One region of the Enterobacter sp. ECC_219_Taxon_10 genome, then DNA from elsewhere that is predicted to be linked to it. Evidence: predicted binding sites of a transcription regulator. Region 1 holds the regulator's gene; each other region holds the start of a gene.
The links. Region 1 encodes PurR, which represses purine synthesis genes. Its sites were predicted from a motif close to CANGCAAACGTTTGCNTG; they were not measured.
Positions count from the first base shown of each region.

Region 2: purE (5-(carboxyamino)imidazole ribonucleotide mutase) is a predicted target of PurR. The motif match lies at 6,282-6,299, and genes of this name have one in related genera.
Region 3: purL (phosphoribosylformylglycinamidine synthase) is a predicted target of PurR. The motif match lies at 5,004-5,021, and genes of this name have one in related genera.

Region 1 is NZ_CM178005.1:2,111,156-2,118,900, forward strand. It holds gene punC (purine nucleoside transporter PunC) at 1-1,030, opposite strand, end outside; gene punR (DNA-binding transcriptional activator PunR) at 1,145-2,056, shown strand; gene purR (HTH-type transcriptional repressor PurR) at 2,074-3,099, opposite strand; gene cydH (cytochrome bd-I oxidase subunit CydH) at 3,397-3,486, shown strand; gene AC4ICF_RS10135 (MFS transporter) at 3,650-4,816, shown strand; gene sodB (superoxide dismutase [Fe]) at 4,854-5,435, opposite strand; gene AC4ICF_RS10145 (C40 family peptidase) at 5,558-6,331, opposite strand; gene grxD (monothiol glutaredoxin 4) at 6,670-7,017, shown strand; gene rnt (ribonuclease T) at 7,062-7,712, opposite strand.
Region 2 is NZ_CM178005.1:1,187,534-1,195,278, reverse strand. It holds gene AC4ICF_RS05545 (PTS transporter subunit EIIC) at 1-1,289, shown strand, start outside; gene malI (Mal regulon transcriptional regulator MalI) at 1,373-2,389, shown strand; gene AC4ICF_RS05535 (metal-dependent hydrolase) at 2,463-2,990, shown strand; gene cysS (cysteine--tRNA ligase) at 3,070-4,455, opposite strand; gene ppiB (peptidylprolyl isomerase B) at 4,631-5,125, shown strand; gene lpxH (UDP-2,3-diacylglucosamine diphosphatase) at 5,129-5,851, shown strand; gene AC4ICF_RS05515 (YdgH/BhsA/McbA-like domain containing protein) at 5,989-6,198, shown strand; gene purE (5-(carboxyamino)imidazole ribonucleotide mutase) at 6,370-6,879, shown strand; gene purK (5-(carboxyamino)imidazole ribonucleotide synthase) at 6,876-7,745, shown strand, end outside.
Region 3 is NZ_CM178005.1:3,664,063-3,671,807, reverse strand. It holds gene murQ (N-acetylmuramic acid 6-phosphate etherase) at 1-825, shown strand, start outside; gene AC4ICF_RS17345 (PTS transporter subunit EIIC) at 837-2,198, shown strand; gene yfhb (phosphatidylglycerophosphatase C) at 2,202-2,837, shown strand; gene tadA (tRNA adenosine(34) deaminase TadA) at 2,862-3,401, shown strand; gene mltF (membrane-bound lytic murein transglycosylase MltF) at 3,289-4,839, opposite strand; gene purL (phosphoribosylformylglycinamidine synthase) at 5,107-7,745, shown strand, end outside.

The DNA.
Region 1 (7,745 bases):
GCCCCAGTTGCAGGGTGTTCTGCAGCGCGGCCGCGCGGCCTGTCGCCTGCGGGAACGGACGCAGCGCCTGCGCCACCACGATAGGGTAGATCGCCCCGTTCGCGACGGCCATCACGCAGAATGGAATCAAAATTTCGGCCAGACCGGCACCCGGAATAAAGCCAACGGCCCAGGTCCCGATGACGCTCAGCGCATACAGCACCAGCAGCCATGGCAGCATCTGCTGACCTTCCCACTTTTGCAGCGCCGCGCGGCAACCATACCCGCCCACCAGGAACGCGATAGTCTGTGGAACATAGCTCAGGCCGATGGCTGCAGGGCTGTAGCCCATATCGTGCAGAATGAACGGCGAACCGGTGAGCCACGCGAAGAAGCTTGCCGAGCAGGCGGCATAGATCAGAACGTTGCCGCGATACGCTTTGGTGCTGAGCAGGGAGGTGAAGGTGATCGGCTTCGCGTCTGCGTGCACCTCTTTTTTATGCGCGGGCTTGAGGGCGAATGCCGGCAGCATCAGCACCAGCGTGATGGCAAACAGCGTGGCAAAGATGGCCTGCCAGTCAAAGTGCGCGAGGATCCAGCTGCCCAACAGAGGGGCGAGGGCAGGAGAAAGCCCTACCAGCGGCATAATGGTGGCGAAAATACGGTTGGTGCGGTTTGCCGGATAGTAGTCGGTGACCAGCGCCTGCCAGGTCACGGCAGCGGCACAGACGCCGACCGCCTGAACAAACCGCAGTACCAGCAGCCAGGTGGCATCGCGCACCCATAGCATTCCCAGGCAGCCCACGGCAAAAATGGCCAGACCCAGCAGCAGTACCGGTTTACGGCCAAAGCGATCCGAAAGCGGTCCCCAGAGCAGCTGCGCGAAGGCAAAACCGGCAAGGAACAGGCTCAGGCTGGCGCTGATGGCGGCAGCAGGGGTTTGCAAATCTTCCTGCATGGCGGCGAAAGCCGGCAGGTACATATCGGTGGCCAAAAAGCCCAGCACGCTTAAGCCGCCGAGCCAGACTAAAAAACCTTTCCTGGGTTGCACTGTTTTATTCTCCTGAGGAGGCAGGTATACGTTGGCGCTGAGTGTAGGGAATGCAAAGCCGCTTGTGAAACGCTAATATTTGGCGGGTGCATTCAAATTTTTTGCAGGCAGAAAATGTGGTCAGATTATTCTCTTGAAGTGGTCGATGCTGTCGCGCGTAACGGCAGCTTTAGCGGGGCGGCGCAGGAGCTACACCGCGTCCCTTCGGCTATCAGCTATACCGTACGTCAGCTTGAGGATTGGCTGGCGGTACCGCTGTTTGAACGGCGACATCGTGATGTGGAATTAACGCCTGCAGGGGCGTGGTTTTTGAAGGAAGGGCGTTCTGTTATCAAAAAAATGCAGATCACCCGCGAACAGTGCCAGCAGATCGCGAACGGCTGGCGGGGACACCTTTCCATTGCGGTGGATAACATCGTTAAGCCCGAGCGCACCCGGCAGATGATTGTCGATTTCTACCGTCATTTTTCTGACGTCGAACTGCGGGTTTCGCAGGAGGTGTTCAACGGCGTCTGGGATGCGCTGGCGGACGGCAGGGCAGAGATGGCCATTGGGGCCACTCAGGCGATCCCGGTCGGGGGGCGTTACGCCTTTCGCGATATGGGGATGCTGAGCTGGAAATGCGTGGTGGCAAGCGATCATCCGCTGGCGAAGATGGAAGGGCCGCTGAGCGATGATACGCTGCGCGGCTGGCCGTCGCTGGTGCTGGAGGATACCTCCCGCTCGCTGCCCAAGCGTATCACATGGCTTTTGGACAACCAGCGGCGGGTGGTGGCCCCTGACTGGGAATCGTCGGCGACGTGCCTTAGCGCCGGGCTCTGCGTCGCGATGGTACCCGTTCATTTTGCGCGACCACGAATCGACACCGGTGAGTGGGTTGAGCTGGCCCTGGAGAATCCATTCCCGGATGCGGCCTGCTGCCTCACCTGGCAACAAAATGATGTTTCCCCGGCGATGGCCTGGCTTCTGGATTATCTGGGGGACAGCGAAACGCTTAACCGGGAATGGCTGAGGGAGCCAGCCTGACTGGCTCCGCAATGAGATTAACGACGGTAGTCGCGGAACGGGCCATCCGCGACGGAACGGCGTTCGATAAGGCGAGGGTGAACTTCAATGGACTGCGACTCTTCACGTTTGTTGACGATCCTGTCCAGCAGCATATTGAAGGCGGTTTCACCCAGCGAATCTTTCGGCTGGTGAATGGTGGTCAACGCTGGCGTGAAGAAGCGCGCGTTGCGCACGTTGTCATACCCGATCACGGAGATGTCCTGCGGGACGCGCAGACCCAGCTCATCGGCCGCACAGAGGGCGCCCATCGCCATGATGTCACCCCCGCAGAAGACGGCGGTCGGGCGGTGCGGCTGGGAGACGATCTGTTGCATCGCGCGGTAGCCTGATTCCGGCTCAAAGTCGCCCTGCACGATCCAGTTTTCCGGCACGGTAATCAGCGCTTCTTCCATCGCTTTCATAAAGCCGGCCAGACGGCCCGCGCCGGTGTTGCGCTCCAGCGGACCCGGGATCACGCCAATCTCGCGATGGCCGCGCTCAATCAGATAACGGCCGGCCATATAGCCGCCCTCAAAGGCGTTATCGATAACCGAATCGGTGAAATCCGCGCGCGCTTCGCCCCAGTCCATCACCACCATCGGAATATGGCGATACTCTTCCAGCATCGACAGCACGGATTCCGGGTACTCGGAACACATTACCAGCAGGCCATCCACGCGCTTTTGCGCCATCATCGACAGGTAGGCACGCTGTTTTTCAATGCTGTTCCATGCGTTGCCGAGAATCAGGGTATAGCCTTTCTGGAAGCAGTTTTTCTCCACCGCTTCAATGATCTCGGCAAAATAGGCCGCTTCACTGCTGGTCGCCAGTAATCCAATGGACTTGGTGTGATTGACCTTGAGGCTGCGCGCAACCGCGCTTGGCGAATAGTGCAGCTCTTTGATCGCTGCCCAGACCGCGTTGCGCGTCTCTTCCGCCACGAAGCGGGTTTTGTTAATTACATGTGATACGGTTGTAGTGGAAACGTTTGCGCGTTTTGCTACGTCTTTAATTGTTGCCATTAAATGTCACTCCAGACCATATCCTAAACTCCTGAAAAACTTGAAGGTAAACGTTTGCCTTCTCTCACCCTTATCACGCAATTTTGGATTGCGGCACGCCAGGAAAACGACACGGGACGTCAGGAGGGGGTCAATGGCCGGTACGCTAATAAATTTAGCGTGGAATTTTGGCCTATCTTGATGAAAAGGGGAAGAGGTAAAGTGGTTATCAGTATAAATCCAGGAAGATTTTTGACGGAATCTGTGCAAAAATGAGCAAGCTCACTTTTCGTGGGGGGATTAAAAGGAGAAAAATTGATGAGTTCCGATCTGAAGTTTTCGCTGTTCACCACCGTTGTTGTGCTGGCTCTGATTGTCGCGGCTGGTCTGACGGCTGCGCTGCACTGATTTACGCGGAGGGAGAGCCTTCTCCCTCCCCATCGCCGCGATTGTTACTTCTCTGGCAAAAATCTTTTGCCATTTTGTTAACTTCTCATTTTTTGTGATTGATGTCATGCTTTCCGCTTCTTTGTTCTGTGTCACCACATGACACGGCATCCGGAGTTGACGCATGAAAATCAATTTTCCCCTGCTGGCCCTGGCGATTGGCGCTTTTGGGATTGGCACCACTGAATTCTCCCCGATGGGGTTACTGCCTGTTATTGCCCGGGGCGTAGACGTCTCGATCCCTGCGGCAGGCATGTTAATCAGCGCCTACGCCATCGGCGTGATGGTGGGGGCGCCGCTGATGACGCTTCTGCTTTCTCACCGGGCGCGCCGCAATGCGCTGATTTTCCTGATGGCGATTTTCACTCTGGGCAACGTGCTTTCGGCCATTTCGCCGGACTACACTACCCTGATGCTGTCGCGCATTCTGACCAGCCTGAACCACGGCGCGTTCTTTGGGCTGGGCTCGGTCGTGGCCGCAAGCGTAGTGCCAAAACACAAGCAGGCAAGCGCTGTAGCGACCATGTTTATGGGGCTGACGATTGCCAACATTGGCGGGGTGCCGGCGGCAACCTGGCTGGGGGAAGCGATCGGCTGGCGTATGTCCTTCCTGGCGACGGCCGGGCTGGGCGTGGTCGCGATGGTGGCGTTGTTCTTCTCTCTGCCGAAAGGCAGTGCAGGAGAACGTCCGGAAGTGCGTAAAGAGCTGGCGGTGCTGATGCGCCCGCAGGTGCTCTCCGCGCTGCTCACCACGGTGCTGGGGGCAGGGGCGATGTTTACCCTCTACACCTATATTTCACCGGTGCTGCACGATATCACCCACGCAACGCCTCTTTTCGTTACCGCGATGCTGGTGCTGATTGGCGTCGGCTTCTCGATCGGCAACTATCTCGGCGGGAAATTTGCTGACCGTTCCGTGAGCGGGACGCTGAAAGGCTTCTTAACCCTGCTGATTGTCATTATGGTTGCTATCCCGTGGCTGGCGCGTAATGAGTTCGGAGCGGCGATTGCGATGGTCGTCTGGGGGGCCGCAACCTTTGCCGTGGTGCCGCCGCTGCAGATGCGCGTGATGCGTGTCGCCCATGAGGCGCCGGGCCTCTCGTCTTCCGTGAATATCGGGGCGTTCAATCTCGGCAATGCGCTGGGCGCAGCCGCCGGAGGCGCCGTGATTTCAGGTGGTCTGGGGTACAGTTTTGTGCCGGTGATGGGGGCCATTATTGCCGCGCTCGGCCTGCTGCTGGTAATGATGTCCGGCCGTAAACAGCCTGAAGCCGTTTGCACGGCGGAATAAGCAAAAACGCAGAAGGGCGAACCCTTCTGCGTGTCTTTTACGCGGCGAAATTCTTCGCGACAAATTCCCAGTTAACCAGCGCCCAGAAGTGTTCCAGGTAGTTCGGGCGCGCGTTGCGGTAATCAATGTAGTAAGCGTGTTCCCACACGTCCACGGTCATCAGCGGCGTAGCGCTGGTGGTCAGCGGAGTGCCCGCGTTAGACGTGGACACGATAGCCAGTTTGCCATCCGCCTCTTTTACCAGCCACGTCCAGCCAGAACCGAAGTTCTTGATGGCTGCATCGGTAAACTTCGTCTTAAACTCGGCGAAGCTGCCAAAAGCGGCGTTAATGGCGGCCGCCAGCTCACCGGCAGGTTCGCCACCGGCATTGGGTGCCAGGCAGTGCCAGTAGAAGGTGTGGTTCCACACCTGAGCCGCGTTGTTAAAAACGCCACCCTCTGAGCTGCGAACGATCTCTTCCAGCGTTTTGCCTTCGAAATCGGTGCCCTTGATCAGGTTGTTCAGGTTGGTGACGTACGTCTGGTGATGTTTGCCGTAATGATACTCCAGGGTTTCCGCTGAAATATGCGGTGCCAGGGCGTCTTTTGCATACGGTAGTGCAGGTAATTCGAACGACATTGCTTCTCTCCTTATTGTATTTTGCGTTGCCAATAACCACACAGACAACAGGGAAAGGATAGCAAATTGAAAGGGTATGCAAAAGAGGAACTTACCCTGCCACGGATGTGGCAGGGCAGGGATTAGCGAATGGTTTTTGGCGTCATCACGCGACGCGCGCCGACGTAGTGGCGCATCCAGTAGTCTTCACTGAGCGAGGTGATCTGAATATCCTGGCCGCTGCGCGGTGACTGGATGAATTTCCCGTTGCCGACGTAGACGCCGACGTGGTCAGCCGTGCCGCGACCCTGGGTACGGAAGAAGACCAAATCGCCGTTTTCCAGCTCCCCGCGGTTAACTGGTGACGCATCGCGCAGGTGATACATCTCGTTGGCGGTACGCGGAATGCGGAATTTAACCAGATCTTTATAGGCGTAATAGACGAGGCCGCTGCAGTCGAAACCGGTGCGCGGCGAGCTGCCGCCCCAGCGATAAGGTTTGCCAATCTGTCCCATCAGCTTATTCATCGCGGTTTTTTGCGCTTTTTGCACACGCACTTTATGCACATCCGCCAGTTTCGTCACCTTCGTGCATTTTGCTTTATGCCCTTTACGGGTAATGCATTTTTCTGTAACGAGGTTAGCGGCGGTCAGCGAAGCTTTATTTTTGGCGGTGCGGGTAGTGCGGGAAGATTTTGTTTTCGTCTTGCTGGAAGCGGTCTGTTTAGTCTGAGCGGTGGTTTTTTTCTTGACGTTCTTCGTGGTGGTTTTTTTCTTACGTTCTGTGGCTTTTACCAGATGGCTTTTTTGTACAGCAGATTGCCGCGCCTGCTGAGAGGCGTTTGCCGCTGGCGTGAAAGTGAGTGAAGTAAACAGTAAAGCACAGAGCGTGATCGAGATTTTAGTTATCCGCGCCACTGGGCAGTCCCCTGATATATGCAGGTCATCAATAATACCCGCGTGTGATTTACAAAGCCCGTCGATTCTAATCCATAAAAACCCGAGAAGTTAATAGCATTTTTCAATCTAAAAACCTGTTTCGTTAGCAAGTGCAAAAAAAATCATCGTTCTGCCGCACAATTGTTCACTCCCTGAGCAAAACCCTGACGGTCGCAGGGGTAAACACCATTTGCAATGCAACTTTTGTAGAGTCGCGGTAAAATATATAAACGTGACGAAAATGTTATTTTCCGATGCCAGCCTGACCCGCTACAATGTCAGACTATTGCCGTAACAGAAGTTAAAGGAAGCAAGACATGAGCACCACTATTGAAAAAATCCAGCGCCAGATCGCTGAAAACCCGATTCTGCTGTATATGAAAGGTTCTCCGAAGCTGCCAAGCTGCGGCTTTTCCGCGCAAGCGGTTCAGGCGCTGTCAGCCTGTGGTGAGCGTTTTGCTTACGTTGATATCCTGCAGAACCCGGACATCCGCGCAGAGCTGCCAAAATACGCTAACTGGCCGACTTTCCCGCAGCTGTGGGTTGACGGCGAACTGGTTGGCGGCTGCGATATCCTGATTGAGATGTACCAGCGCGGCGAACTGCAGCAGCTGATCAAAGAGACGGCGGCGAAGTACAAAACCGAAGAGCCAGACGCTGAGTAATTTTCTGCGTTAATAAAAAAGCGACCTGATAAGGTCGCTTTTTTTTATTCTTCACTGTCGCCCATCGGCAGCGGCCAACCGCCCAGACGCTTCCAGCGGTTGACGATCTCACAGAACAGCTCTGCGGTGCGCTCCGTGTCGTATAAGGCGGAGTGTGCCTGGGTGCCGTCAAACGGTATACCCGCCGTAATGCAGGCCTTTGATAACACAGTTTGTCCCAGCGCCAGGCCGCTCAGCGCGGCGGTGTCGAAGGTCACGAACGGGTGGAAAGGGTTGCGCTTGAGCGACGCGCGCTCGGCTGCAGCCATGGTAAAGCTGTGATCGAAGGTGGCGTTATGGGCCACCATGATGGCGCGGCTGCAGTTGCTCTCTTTCATGCCTTTACGCACCATTTTAAAAATGGCGTGCAGCGCATCATATTCGCTGACTGCACCGCGCAGCGGGTTATGCGGATCGATACCGTTAAACGCCAGCGCCTCCGGCTGTAAGTTTGCCCCTTCGAAAGGTTCAACGTGGAAATGCAGCGTGGTGTCCGGTGTAAGCCAGCCCTGTTCATCCATCTTCAGCGTGATGGCGGCAATTTCAAGCAGCGCATCGGTTTTAGCGTTAAATCCGGCTGTTTCTACATCAATGACAACGGGATAAAAACCACGAAAACGGTCGCACAGACCGCTAAATTGAGCGTTATCGGACATCAGGGTCTCTTACCAGGGAAAAAGCAGAGCGCA
Region 2 (7,745 bases), 920 kb from region 1:
CCGAATCCGGCATCGCGGCGCTCTCCGCGGCAGTCTCGGTGTTTGTCACCAACATCACCATCAGCACCGTGCTGAGCATTACGCCGGAAATGGCCTCACAGGGCGGGAAATACGCCATGGTGGTTGGTATCCCGACGCTGCAGATGGGCGTCTTTGGCGGTCTTATCTGCGGGATCCTCGCAGCCTGGTGCTATAACCGCTTCCACACCATGCAGCTGCCGGAGTTCCTCGGCTTCTTCTCCGGGAAGCGCTTTGTGGCAATCGCCACGGCGTTCCTCTCTTTCCTGATGGGGCTGCTGCTGCCGTACGTCTGGCAGCATATTCAGGCCGGTATCGACGCGCTCTCCGTGATCGTGAACGGCGACAACCAGGCGGCATCGACCTTTATCTTCGGCCTGGTGGAGCGCGCGCTGATCCCGCTCGGCCTGCACCATATCTGGTATCCGTCCTTCTGGTATTCGTTCGGGGATTACACCACCCAGGCGGGCCAGGTGATCCACGGTGACCAGACCATCTGGTTCAAGATGCTCGAAGAGGGCGTGAAATCCTTCAGCAGCGACACCTACCAGAACGCCGGTAAGTTCATGCAGGGCGAGTTCCCGCTGATGCTGTTCGCGCTGCCTGCGGCGTGCCTGGCGATGTACCACGAAGCGCACACCAAAAATAAGAAAATCGCGGCCGGTATTCTGTTCTCTGCGGCGCTCACCTGCTTCCTGACGGGGATCACCGAGCCGGTAGAGTTCACCTTCATCTTCGTGGCGCCAATTCTGTACGTCTTTAACGCCATCATGGCGGGCCTGGCGTACATGACCATGTACCTGCTGCACGCGCATATCGCCAAATCGTTCTCGGCGGGCTTTATCGACTACCTGTCGTTCGGGATCCTGCCGTCGTTTAACGGCTATCAGACCAACTTCCTGAGCGCCATTATCATCGGCATCCCGATGGCGCTGATTTACTACTTTACGTTCCGCTTCGTGATCCGCCGCTTCGACGTGAAAACGCCGGGCCGTACGGAAGTGACCGCCAGCGCGAATGACAAGTCCGATTCCGAACTTGCCACTGAAATCATCGGCCTGCTGGGCGGCGCGCAGAACATTGACTCCGTCGGCTCCTGCATCACCCGCCTGCGTTTGGAAGTGGCGAAGAGCGATGCGGTGGACAGGGACGGACTGAACGGTCTCGGCGCGCGCGGCGTGGTCTTCGTCGGCGATAACGGGATTCAGGTGATTTTCGGTGCCAGAGCACAGTTTATCGCCCAGACCATGTCCACCATGATCGGCAAATAATAAGATGCCTGAACGACACGTCTCCTGTACGCTGGGAGCCGTGTCTTATCCGGCTGATAATCGGTAAATTTCAGGGAGCGGTTTTGAAGAAAGTCAGCATCATTGATGTCGCAAAGCACGCGGGCGTGTCGGTCTCTACCGTCTCGCTGGTGCTACGCCAGAAAGGGAAAATCTCAGAGGCGACGATCGAGAAGGTCAATGCCGCCATCACGACGCTGGGCTATGTTCATAACGTTGCCGCTGCCAACCTTCGCGCCAACACCTCCAATCTGATCGGCCTGATCCTGCGTGACTTCAGCGACAGCTTTTCCATCAAGGTGATGGCGAGCATCGTTCAGGAGCTGGAGAAGCAGGGTTATATGGTTTTTCTCGGCCAGCCGCTGAACGACCGTGAACATCTCGAACGCACCCTGCTGTCATTTAAGCAGCAGGGCGTCGCGGGCGTTATTTATCTGGCGTCTGACACCTGTAACGCCGCTTTACCGGAGCAGATCCGCCAGTGCCCGCTGCCGCTGGTGGTGGTCTCGCAGTCCCTGCTGGATGAAAAATGCAATCTGGTCATGCGCGACAACCGCCAGGCGGCGAACCTGGCCGCGCGCTATCTTATCGAGCGCGGACACCGCACGATCGCCTACATTGGCGGGCGCGAGGGTTGTCTTATCCGCGAGCAACGCCTGCTCGGCTTTCGTAGCGCGATGACGCAAAACGGGCTGGTCTGGCGCGATGAATATTCACCGGCCTGCAGCGACGACACCCAGGCCGCCGCGATGGCGACGCGCCAGCTGCTGGAAAAAAACAACGCCATCACCGCCCTGCTTTGCCACTCCCCGGATGCGATGATCGGATCCATTTCCGGCATTCATCAGGTGGGCCGCACCGTGGGGAAAGACGTCTTCTTAACCCAGCAGGTCGCGCTGATCGGTTTTGAAGATATGCTGCACGTTAACCTCACCTCCCCTTCCTTCACCTACGTCTCCTCGGCCAGCGATGAAACCGGGCGACAGGCGGCAGTGCTGATTATCCGCAAGCTTAAGGAGCCGGATCTGCAAACCCAGCGCATTACGCTTTCCGGGCAGCTTATCGCACGCGAGTCGGCGTAAAATCAGAATTTAGCACCGGTTTGCCGCAGCGAATTCGCTGCTATATTGCCATGATTTGCCATGGATAAATGTAATGCCTACCGTTATTACTCACGCTGCTGTCCCTCTTTGCCTGGGCTTAGGTCTGGGAACCAAGGTCATCCCTCCCCGCCTGCTGTTTGCCGGTATCGTTCTCGCCATGCTGCCGGACGCCGACGTGCTGGCGTTTAAATTCGGCGTTGCCTACGGAAATGTTTTCGGTCATCGCGGCTTTACCCACTCCCTGTTGTTCGCCTTTGCGGTGCCGATACTTTGCGTGCTGATTGGCCGACGATGGTTCCGGGCCAGCCTGACGCGGTGCTGGCTATTTTTAACGGTGTCATTGCTGTCGCACAGCCTGCTGGATTCGATTACCACGGGCGGGAAAGGCGTCGGCTGGTTATGGCCGTGGTCGGATGAACGCTTCTTTGCGCCGTGGCAGGTGATTAAGGTCGCGCCGTTTGCGCTGTCGCGCTATACCACGCCGTACGGGCATCAGGTGATCGTTTCAGAATTGCTGTGGGTGTGGCTGCCGGGGGTAGTGCTGATGGGGTTGCTGTGGTGGAGAAAGCGTGCGCGCTGATGCCCTCCACCCACAGTGAGAGGGAGACAACCGAACGATCCCCTCTCCCTTAGGGAGAGGGTTAGGGTGAGGGTGGAAATTACTTACGACGCCAGGTCGTTCCCTGCGGGCCGTCTTCCAGAATGATGCCCATCTCGGTCAGACGGTTACGCGCCGCATCTGCCGCCGCCCAGTCTTTCGCCTGACGCGCTTCCAGACGCGCTTTGATAAGCCGCTCAATTTCCGCCACTTCGCCGTCGTCCGCCTGCGCGCCGCTCTGCAGGAACACGTCCGGCTCCTGCTCCAGCAGGCCGAGCACGGAAGAGAGCTTGCGCAGATGGGACGCCAGCGCATTCGCCGCGGCCATGTCCTCTGACTTCAGGCGGTTCACTTCACGCGCCATGTCGAACAGCACGGAGTAGGCTTCCGGGGTGTTGAAGTCGTCGTTCATCACCTCAACAAAGCGCGCTTCGAATGCTTCGCCACCAGACGCAGGCACTGATTTGTCGGTGCCGCGCAGGGCGGTGTACAAACGCTCCAGCGCCGAGCGCGCCTGCTTCAGGTTCTCTTCGCTGTAGTTCAGCTGGCTGCGATAGTGACCGGACATCAGGAAGTAGCGCACGGTTTCCGCGTCGTAATACTTCAGCACGTCGCGCACGGTAAAGAAGTTGCCCAGCGATTTCGACATCTTCTCGCGGTCAACCATCACCATCCCGGAGTGCATCCAGTAGTTCACGTACTCGCCGCCGTGGGCGCAGGTGGACTGCGCGATTTCGTTTTCGTGGTGCGGGAACATCAGGTCCGAACCGCCGCCGTGAATGTCGAAGTGCTTGCCCAGCTGTTTGCAGTTCATCGCGGAACATTCAATGTGCCAGCCCGGGCGGCCTTCGCCCCACGGGGATGGCCAGCTTGGTTCGCCCGCTTTGGACATTTTCCACAGCACGAAGTCCATCGGGTTACGCTTCACGTCCACCACGTCCACGCGCGCGCCGGCCTGGAGCTGATCCAGATCCTGACGGGAAAGCGAACCGTAGGCTGGGTCCGTCGGCACCGAGAACATCACGTCACCGTTGTCAGCAACGTACGCGTGACCGCGCTCAATCAGCTTCTCGGTGATCTCGATAATTTCGTGAATATGGTGGGTCGCGCGCGGCTCGCTGTCCGGACGCAGAATATTTAAGGCGTCGAAGTCTTTGTGCATCTCAACGATCATGCGATCCACCAGCGCAACAAAGCTTTCGCCGTTTTCATTAGCGCGCTTGATGATTTTATCGTCGATGTCGGTAATGTTACGCACGTACTTCAGGTTATAGCCCAGGAAGCGCAGGTAGCGAGAGACGACGTCGAACGCGACAAAGGTACGGCCATGGCCGATATGACAGAGATCGTAAACCGTAATACCACACACGTACATGCCGACTTCCCCGGCATGGATAGGTTTAAATTCCTCTTTCTGGCGCGTCATTGTATTAAAGATTTTTAACATCGAAGATTCCATGTAAACACGTGTGTGGGTTGTTTGTTCCCTATAATACCCATAATTCGGAATAGGATCAGCACACAATGCAAGGTGATCGCGTCCTGTGGTTATGCTATAACAAGCCCCTATATATGACCCGAAGGCGGGTCGACGTACCACAATAACGGAACAGGATGCAAAAATGGTTACTTTCCACACTAATCATGGCGATATCGTAATCAAAACCTTTGATGACAAAGCGCCTGAAACAGTTAAAAACTTCCTGGACTACTGCCGCGAAGGTTTCTACAACAACACCATTTTCCACCGCGTGATCAACGGTTTTATGATTCAGGGCGGCGGTTTCGAGCCTGGCATGCGCCAGAAAGAGACCAAAGAAGCGATCAAAAACGAAGCGAACAACGGCCTGAAAAACACCCGCGGTACGCTGGCAATGGCCCGTACTCAGGCACCACACTCTGCCACCGCGCAGTTCTTCATCAACGTGGCGGATAACGACTTCCTGAACTTCTCTGGCGAAAGCCTGCAGGGTTGGGGCTACTGCGTCTTCGCAGAAGTGGTTGAAGGGATGGACGTGGTTGACAAGATCAAAGCCGTCTCTACCGGCCGCAGCGGTATGCACCAGGACGTTCCTAAAGAAGACGTTGTGATTACAAGCGTGACCGTCAGCGAGTAATTCGTGGCGACACTCTTTATTGCGGATCTGCATCTGCAAACAGAAGAACCGGCGATAACCGCCGGTTTTCTGCGTTTTTTACGCGGTGAAGCGAAAAGCGCCGATGCGCTGTACATCCTGGGCGACCTGTTTGAAGCCTGGATTGGCGACGACGACCCAAACCCGCTGCACCGTGAAATGGCTGCCGCCATTAAAACGCTGGTGGATTCCGGCGTCCCCTGCTACTTCATTCACGGCAACCGTGATTTCCTGCTCGGCAAGCGCTACGCCCGTGAAAGCGGTATGACGCTGCTGCCGGAAGAGCAGGTGCTCGACCTCTATGGCCGCAGGGTGCTGATCATGCACGGCGATACGCTCTGCACCGACGATACCGGCTACCTGGCGTTTCGCGCCAAAGTCCACACCCCGTGGATCCAGAAGCTGTTCCTTGCCCTGCCGCTGTTTATCCGCAACCGCATCGCCGCCAGAATGCGCGCGGGCAGTAAAGCCGCCAACAGCAGCAAGTCCCTGACCATCATGGACGTTAATCCGCTGGCGGTGGTGAACGTGATGGAAAAGCATGGCGTTCAGTGGTTGATCCACGGTCATACCCATCGTCCTGACGTGCATTCCCTTATCGCCAACGGTGAACCGGCCCATCGCGTGGTACTGGGCGCGTGGCACAGCGAAGGCTCTATGGTCAAAGTCACGCCAGAGGGCGTGGAGCTTATCGCGTTTCCGTTTTAACCCCCTCACAAGTATTTCTATTTTTTTGAATAATATCGGCAAATTGTTTCGATTTTAATCAGCCCGTGGTCGGCCTATTATTTATCACATCAGGGCAACACGCCCTATCCCAGACAAAATATTTAAGGAATACGACCATGAAATCCATCAAAACTTTCGTTGCAGTTACTGCTCTCTCCCTGGTTTCTTTCGGTTCTTTCGCTCAGAGCGTGAGTGCAACCGGCTCAACCCTTGACCGCGCAGAAGCGAAAATTGCTGCCCAGGCTGCTGAACAAGGTGCGTCATACAAAATCACCAGCGCGCAGTTCAACAACCGCGTGTACATGACCGCAGAACTGACGAAATAATGATTGTCGCTCGACGAAAACAGACCGCCAGATCGCGGTCTGTTTTGTTATGAATTGATGGCAACAACGGCTCAAGATTTAACCGCGCAACCGTTTTCCTTGCCCGTATAACATGCTATTCTCTGTGCCCTCGAAAGCAGTGTGTTTCGCACCACAGGAGTTTTAAGACGCATGTCTTCCCGCAATAATCCGGCGCGTGTCGCCATCGTGATGGGGTCCAAAAGCGACTGGGCTACCATGCAGTTCGCCGCCGAAATCTTTGAAATCCTGAATGTACCGCACCACGTTGAAGTGGTCTCCGCGCACCGTACGCCGGACAAACTGTTCAGCTTCGCCGAAAGCGCTGAAGAGAACGGTTATGAGGTGATCGTTGCCGGTGCGGGCGGCGCAGCACATCTGCCAGGCATGATTGCCGCTAAAACCCTGGTGCCGGTTCTGGGCGTCCCTGTTCAAAGCGCCGCGTTAAGCGGTGTCGATAGCCTTTATTCCATCGTCCAGATGCCGCGCGGTATTCCTGTCGGCACGCTGGCGATTGGCAAAGCGGGCGCGGCGAATGCCGCTCTGCTGGCCGCGCAAATTCTTGCAACGCACGACAAAGATTTACGCCAGCGTCTGGCGGCGTGGCGTAAAGCCCAGACCGACGAGGTGCTGGATAACCCGGACCCGCGGGGTGCAGCATGAAGCAGGTTTGCGTCCTCGGTAACGGCCAGCTGGGCCGTATGCTGCGTCAGGCCGGTGAGCCGCTGGGTATTGCTGTCTGGCCCGTCGGGCTGGACGATGAACCTGAGGCCGTCCCGTTCCACCAGAGCGTGATCACGGCAGAAATCGAACGCTGGCCGGAAACCGCGCTGACCCGCGAGCTGGCGCGCCATAACGCCTTTGTGAACCGCGACGTGTTCCCGATTATTGCCGACCGTCTGACGCAAAAGCAGCTGTTCGACAAGCTCGGTCTGCCGACCGCACCGTGGCAGCTGTTGTCCGACAAAAGCGAGTGGAATGACGTGTTCGCGATGCTGGGCGAACTGGCGATTGTAAAGCGTCGCGTGGGCGGCTACGACGGCCGCGGCCAGTGGCGCCTGCGCGCGCATGAAACCGCCGAGCTGCCGGACGACTGCTACGGCGAGTGCATCGTTGAGCAGGGCATCAACTTTAGCGGCGAAGTGTCGCTGGTTGGCGCGCGCGGGCACGATGGCCGCACGGTGTTTTACCCGCTGACGCATAACTTGCATCAGGACGGCATTCTGCGCACCAGCGTCGCCTTCCCGCAGGCCAATGCCGACCAGCAGGCGCAGGCGGAAGAGATGCTTTCCGCCATCATGCACGAGCTGGGCTACGTGGGCGTCATGGCGATGGAGTGTTTCGTCACACCATCGGGTCTGCTGATCAACGAGCTGGCTCCGCGCGTGCACAACAGCGGCCACTGGACGCAAAACGGCGCCTCCATCAGCCAGTTCGAACTGCATCTGCGCGCGATCACCGACCTGCCGCTGCCGAAGCCCGTCGTTAACAGCCCGTCGGTGATGATCAACCTGATCGGGACCGATCTG
Region 3 (7,745 bases), 1.6 Mb from region 1:
CTGGAGCTGGTTAACCGCTTTAATCAACAGGATACGCTGGTCGCGCAGGCAGTGAAAGAGACATTGCCTGAGGTAGCGAAAGCGGTCGATGCGGCGGCGGCGGCCCTTAAGGCCGGCGGTCGCATTATCTATATGGGCGCCGGCACCAGCGGGCGTCTTGGCGTGCTGGATGCCTCGGAATGTCCGCCCACCTTTGGCGTTCCGCACGGCCTGGTCGTTGGCCTGATTGCGGGGGGCCCCGGCGCGCTGCTGAAAGCTGTTGAAGGTGCGGAAGATAACAAACAGCTGGGCGAGGATGACCTGAAGGATCTGAACCTGACGGCGAACGATCTGGTGGTCGGCCTGGCGGCATCCGGGCGCACGCCGTACGTCATTGGTGGCCTGGAATACGCCAACCGGACCGGCTGCACGACGGTCGCCATCTCCTGCAATCCCGGCTCCCCGATTGCGCAGGTGGCCGCTATCGCTATCTCTCCGGTCGTTGGGCCGGAAGCGCTCACCGGCTCCACGCGCCTGAAATCCGGGACCGCGCAAAAGCTGGTGCTCAATATGATCTCCACCGGCGCGATGGTGAAATTTGGCAAGGTCTACCAAAACCTGATGGTGGATATGCAGGCCACCAACGTCAAGCTGGTGGATAGAGCCTGCCGCATGGTGATGGAGGCGACAGGCGCAGGCCGTGAAGAGGCAGAAGCGGTACTCAAACAGACCGATCACGATGTTAAACCCGCCATTCTGATGATCTTAAGCGGGCTGGATGCGGCGGCCGCGCGAGCCAGGCTTGATGCGCATAACGGCTTCTTACGGGCGGCATTAGAAAACTAGCAGAGGCGTGTATGGACAAAACAGCAGCGCTCGCCAGCGATATCCTGCAGGGGATCGGCGGAGAAAAAAATATTCAGCGTCTGGAAAACTGCATGACGCGCGTGCGTGTCGAGGTGCATAACGACGACCAGCTTGACGTGCCGGGTCTGAAGAAGCTATCCGGCGTCAGTGGCTATGTGAAACAGGGGCAGCAGCACCAGCTGATCGTCGGGCCGGGCAAGGCGGCGCAGGTCGTCGATGCCATGCGTGCGCTGATGGGCGGCGAAGCGAGCGTGACGGTTGACGATGCTGAACGCACCAAAGCGCAGGCGAAGGCGAAATATAAAGCCCCTATGAGCGACGCGCTGCGACAGCTGGCAAACGTCTTTATCCCGCTGATCCCCGCGTTTATTGCCTCTGGCCTGATCACCGGGATCATCAACATCCTCAAGCGGCCGGATATCGTCGGGGACTTTGCCACGCAGTATCCGAACCTGCTGGGTATTCTCGCAATCTTTGGCAGCGCGGTGTTTGCCATCATGAACATTCTGGTCGGGGTCAATACCGCCAAAGTGTTTGGCGGCTCGCTGGCCATGGGTGGCGTAATGGCGGGGATCTTGTCCAGCCCGCAGCTGGCGCAAATCACGCTGTTTGGCGAGGCACTCCAGCCTGGTCGCGGCGGGGTAATTGCCGTGCTGCTGGTGGTTATTCTGATGTGCTGGATCGAGAAAAAGCTACGTACGGTTCTGCCCGGCTCGATTGAGCTTATCCTCAACCCGCTGCTGACCACCTTAATTACCGGTAGCGTCGCGATTGTGGTCCTTCAGCCGCTAGGTGGGTGGATCTCTGATGCCATCGCCCACGGCGCGTCACTGGCTATTGACCGCGGCGGCCTGTTAGTGGGCGCGGTGCTGTCAGGCACCTTCCTGCCGCTGGTGCTGACCGGCCTGCACCAGGGGCTGGTACCTATTCACGTCGAGCTGGTGCAGGCGCACGGTTATAACGCGCTGCTGCCTATTCTCTCGATGGCGGGCGTCGGGCAGGTGGGGGCAGCGATTGCCGTCCTGATGAAAACCCGCAATGCGCGCCTGAAAAAAGTGATTAAAGGGGCGTTGCCGGTCGGGCTGCTCGGTATCGGCGAGCCGTTGATATTCGGCGTCACGCTGCCGCTGGGTAAACCGTTCCTCGCCGCCTGTCTGGGCGGCGCGGTGGGCGGGGCGCTCATCAGCTACTGGAAAGTCGCCACCGTTATCACCTTTGGTCTTTCCGGTTTACCGCTGGCGTTAACCATCGTGACCGGAAAAGTGATGCTCTATCTGTTAGGCTATTTAGTAGCGGTGATCGCCGGGTTCCTGTTTACCTGGCTGTTAGGATTCAACGACCCAGAGGAATAAGGTTTGGCCAATCACGAGCGTCGCGTTGTCTTTTTCGACCTGGATGGAACGCTGCATCAGCAGGATATGTTTGGTACGTTTATGCGCTACCTGCTGCGGCGTCAGCCTCTGAACGCGCTGCTCGTCTTACCGCTCTTACCCGTGATTGGCATTGCGCTGTTGGTAAAAGGCCGGGCGGCGCGCTGGCCAATGAGCCTGCTGCTCTGGGGATGCACCTTCGGTCACAGTGAAGCGCGGCTCAAACAGCTCGAACAGGATTTCGCTGACTGGTTTCGCGGCCACGTTGCCGCGTTTCCCGTGGTGCAGGCGCGCCTCACCAGCTATCTTGATGCCAACGATGCCGACATCTGGTTGATTACCGGCTCGCCGCAGACGCTGGTGGAGCGGGTCTACTTTGATACGCCCTGGCTGCCGCGCGTAAATCTTATCGCCACGCAAATTTCCCGCGGCTACGGCGGCTGGGTGCTGACGATGCGCTGCCTGGGGCATGAAAAAGTGGTCCAGCTGGAAAAACGTATCGGCACGCCGCTGCGGCTGTACAGCGGCTACAGCGACAGCAAACAGGACAACCCGCTGCTCTACTTTTGCCAGCACCGCTGGCGCGTGACTCCCCTCGGCGAACTTCAGCAACTCGAATAGTCTTATCTATAAGGGCTGTGTATAATGCCGCCCGCTTTTCGACTGGAGTATCAACCCTTGTCCAACCCTGAATACAATCATGAATACTGGATGCGCCACGCGCTGACGTTGGCTCAACGTGCCTGGGACGAGGGCGAAGTGCCCGTGGGCGCGGTGTTGGTTCATAACAACCAGGTGATTGGCGAAGGGTGGAATCGTCCTATTGGCCGCCACGATCCTACCGCGCACGCCGAAATCATGGCGCTTCGTCAGGGCGGGCTGGTGCTGCAAAACTATCGCCTGCTTGATACCACCCTGTACGTCACCCTGGAACCGTGCGTGATGTGTTCCGGTGCGATGGTCCACAGCCGGATCGGGACGCTGGTGTTTGGTGCGCGGGATGAAAAAACCGGTGCGGCCGGTTCGCTGATGGACGTGCTGGGGCACCCGGGGATGAACCACCAGGTGCAGACTATCGGTGGGGTACTTGCACCAGAGTGTTCGGGGCTATTAAGCGATTTCTTTCGAATGCGCCGTCAGCAGAAAAAGCAACAAAAGGCAGAATTGAAGCTGTCGGATGATTAAGCTCGCCCGGCGCCACAACCGGATAACTTTCCGCCAGCTGTTTTGCCTCTGTTGCCTCTTTCTCTTTCTCCAGCAGATAGCCGACCAGGCTAATCTGATACTTACGAATATTTTCCACGTAGGCGTAGGCTTCATGTCCGCGCGCGTAGCCATACGTCAGCTTGTTATACCATGGCTTCTGGCTCAGCAGCGGCAGGCGCTGTTTGACGTCTGACCAGCTGTCCGGGTTCCCCTTCGTTTTCGCCGTCAGAGCCCGCGCGTCAAGCATGTGCGCATAGCCCATGTTGTAGGCCGCCAGTGCGAACCAGATCCGCTCTTCTTCCGGCACCGTTTCCGGCACTTTAGCCATCATATCCTGCAGGTAGCGCGCCCCGCCGCTGATGCTCTGTTCCGCATCGGTACGATCATTCACGCCCAGGCTCAGCGCGGTATTTTTGGTTAACATCATTAACCCACGCACGCCCGTGGGGGAAGTCGCCTGGGTGTCCCAGTGGGACTCCTGGTACGAGATCGCCGCCAGCAGTTTCCAGTCAATTTCCTGGGCGTATTTTTCAAATAACGGCTGAAGGTCCGGCAGGACGCTGTCTACCGCGCGCAGGAAGCTGCGGGTATCAACGTAATCGAAGTCATCCCCGTGGCCGAGGTACTTCTCCTCAAGGCGCGCCAGCGTGCCGTCTTCATTAATGGTGTTGTAGAAATCAAGCATGGCCGCAGAGAGGGTCTGATCGTCATCCAGATGGGTAAACCAGGTAACGGGCTGTTCGTCCGTCACGTCCAGCGCCACGGCGATTTCTGGATGCACCCGCTGGAAAAGGCTGATCGCCACCGAATCGGCAATAGTGTAGGGCAGTTTCTGATCTTTGACCTGCTCCAGCAGCGCCGTCGTACCGAGTTTGGGATCGACCGTCCAGCTCAGATCGGGGTATTTCTTCTCCTTAAGCTCGCGCAGATCGTCAATCACCACATGGCCGGGCGCAATCGCCAGCTGTTGCGCGTTGATCGAGGCAAGCGTACGCGGGCGCAGGCTCCCGACGCGATAGACCAGCTGCTGGGAAACGGAGTAGTAGGTCGGGCCTGGCTGGTAGTTCTTGCTGCGCTCGCTGTTATAGACCAGACCGGCGGCAAGGATATCGGCATCGTCGTTATCGAGGTCGTCAAACAGCTGGTTGATGTTCTGACGAACGGTAATTTTAAGCTTCACGCCCAGATAATCGGCGAACTGCTGCGCCAGCTCATAATCCAGACCAATAATTTTGCCGTTAATGTCGCTGTAAATCAGCGGAGAGTTGAGGGTACTGACGCGCAGTTCCCCCCGCTCCTGAATGGCGGCGATACGGTTTTCGGCTTTGCCGAACCAGGGGATGGAAGGCCAGAGGGCCACTGCCAGCAGCAACGTTACAATGCCGATGAGCAGATAATTAATCTTTAATTTTTTCAATTAGTTAATTCTCTGCGACGCCGGATGCCTCAGTCTGCTGTAGCCATGTTAACAATAAGGTTTGCCATTGAATGAGCGGCATTTTGCGTAAACTTGCGCCACTTGGCAACCAATTAGAGAGACAGGTCACATCTATTGCTAAACATCTTCGCAAATTTTATTTCGACGCAAACGGTTTCGTCGACGCTCAGGATTCTCTATAATGACGCCCGTTTTCCCCCCTTGCGCACACTGTAAGCGCCCCGGCGCTTCGAAGACGAGAGACTTATGATGGAAATTCTGCGTGGTTCGCCTGCACTGTCTGCCTTCCGTATTACCAAACTGCTGGCACGTTTTCAGGCGGCCGACCTTCCGGTAAGCAATATTTACGCTGAGTATGTCCATTTTGCTGACCTGAATGCCCCCCTCAATGCAGAGGAGCGCGTACAGCTGGAACGCCTGCTCAAGTATGGTCCAAATCTGAGCAGCCATACGCCAACCGGCAAACTGATCCTTGCGACGCCGCGTCCGGGTACCATCTCCCCCTGGTCTTCCAAAGCTACCGACATCGCCCACAACTGCGGCCTGAGCCAGATTAACCGTCTGGAGCGCGGCGTGGCGTACTATGTTGAAGCCTCTACCCTGAGCGACGCGCAGTGGCAGGCGGTTGCGGCTGAACTGCACGATCGCATGATGGAGAGCGTGTTTGCCTCTCTCGATGACGCGCAGAAGCTTTTCTCCCACCATCAGCCTGCGCCGGTACAGAGCGTGGATCTGCTGGGGCAGGGCCGTCAGGCGCTGATTGACGCCAACCTGCGTCTCGGCCTGGCGCTGGCAGAAGACGAAATCGACTACCTGCAGGATGCGTTCATTAAGCTCAACCGTAACCCGAACGATATCGAACTCTATATGTTCGCGCAGGCTAACTCTGAGCACTGCCGCCACAAAATTTTCAACGCCGACTGGATTATTGACGGCGAACAGCAGCCGAAGTCGCTGTTCAAAATGATCAAAAACACCATGGAGCAAACCCCTGACCACGTGCTGTCTGCCTACAAAGACAACGCCGCTGTGATGGAAGGTTCCGAGGTGGGCCGCTTCTTCGCCGATCGCGAAGCAGGGCGCTATGACTTCCACCAGGAGCCTGCGCATATCCTGATGAAAGTGGAAACCCACAACCACCCGACCGCAATCTCTCCGTGGCCGGGGGCGGCGACCGGCTCCGGCGGTGAAATCCGTGACGAAGGGGCGACCGGTCGTGGTGCAAAACCCAAAGCGGGTCTGGTCGGTTTCTCCGTATCCAACCTGCGTATCCCGGGCTTTGAACAGCCGTGGGAAGAAGATTTCGGCAAGCCAGAGCGCATTGTCACCGCGCTGGATATCATGACCGAAGGCCCGCTGGGCGGGGCAGCGTTCAACAACGAATTTGGCCGTCCGGCGTTGAACGGTTACTTCCGTACCTATGAAGAGAAAGTGGACAGCCACAACGGCGAAGAGCTGCGCGGCTACCACAAACCGATCATGCTGGCGGGCGGGATCGGTAACATTCGTGCCGATCACGTGCAGAAAGGCGAGATCGTCGTCGGCGCGAAGCTGATCGTGCTGGGCGGCCCGGCCATGAATATCGGTCTGGGCGGCGGCGCGGCCTCCTCTATGGCCTCCGGCCAGTCTGACGCGGATCTCGATTTCGCGTCCGTGCAGCGCGACAACCCTGAAATGGAGCGTCGCTGCCAGGAAGTGATCGACCGCTGCTGGCAGCTGGGCGATGCCAACCCGATTCTGTTCATCCACGACGTGGGCGCGGGCGGTTTGTCCAACGCCATGCCTGAGCTGGTGAGCGACGGCGGCCGCGGTGGACGCTTCAACCTGCGCGATATCCTGAGCGATGAGCCGGGCATGAGCCCGCTGGAAATCTGGTGTAACGAATCCCAGGAGCGCTACGTGCTGGCGGTTGCTGCGGATCAGCTGCCGCTGTTTGACGAGCTGTGCCGCCGCGAGCGCGCGCCGTATGCCGTCATCGGTGAAGCGACCGAAGAGCAGCACCTTTCCTTAAGCGACACCCACTTTGACAACCAGCCGATCGATCTGCCGCTCGACGTGCTGCTCGGTAAAACGCCGAAGATGACCCGCGACGTAACAACCCGCAAAGCGGCGGGCAAAGCGCTGGATCGTCAGGGCATCACCGTGGCAGAAGCGGTCAACCGCGTGCTGCACCTGCCTGCTGTGGCGGAGAAAACCTTCCTGGTGACCATCGGTGACCGTACCGTGACCGGTATGGTCTCCCGCGACCAGATGGTCGGCCCGTGGCAGATCCCGGTCGCTAACTGCGCCGTGACCACCGCGAGCCTCGACAGCTACTACGGCGAAGCGATGGCTCTCGGCGAACGCACCCCGGTGGCGCTGCTGGACTTCGCCGCCTCTGCCCGTCTGGCGGTGGGTGAAGCGCTGACCAACATTGCCGCGACGCAGATTGGCGACATCAAACGTATCAAGCTTTCCGCGAACTGGATGGCCGCTGCCGGCCACCCTGGCGAAGACGCGGGCCTGTATGAAGCCGTGAAAGCGGTGGGTGAGGAGCTGTGTCCAGCCCTCGGCCTGACCATTCCGGTGGGTAAAGACTCCATGTCGATGAAAACCCGCTGGCAGGAAGGTAACGAGCAGCGCGAGATGACCTCTCCGCTGTCGCTGGTGATCACCGCGTTTGCCCGCGTGGAAGACGTGCGCCACACCGTTACGCCGCAACTGGCCACTGAAGACAACGCCCTGCTGCTGATTGACCTGGGCAAAGGCCACAATGCGCTGGGCGCCACCGCGCTGGCGCAGGTTTACCGTCAGCTCGGCGACAAGCCAGCCGACGTGCGCGACGTGGCGCAACTGAAAGGCTTCTACGACGCGATTCAGGCGCTGGTGGCGCAGCGCAAGCTGCT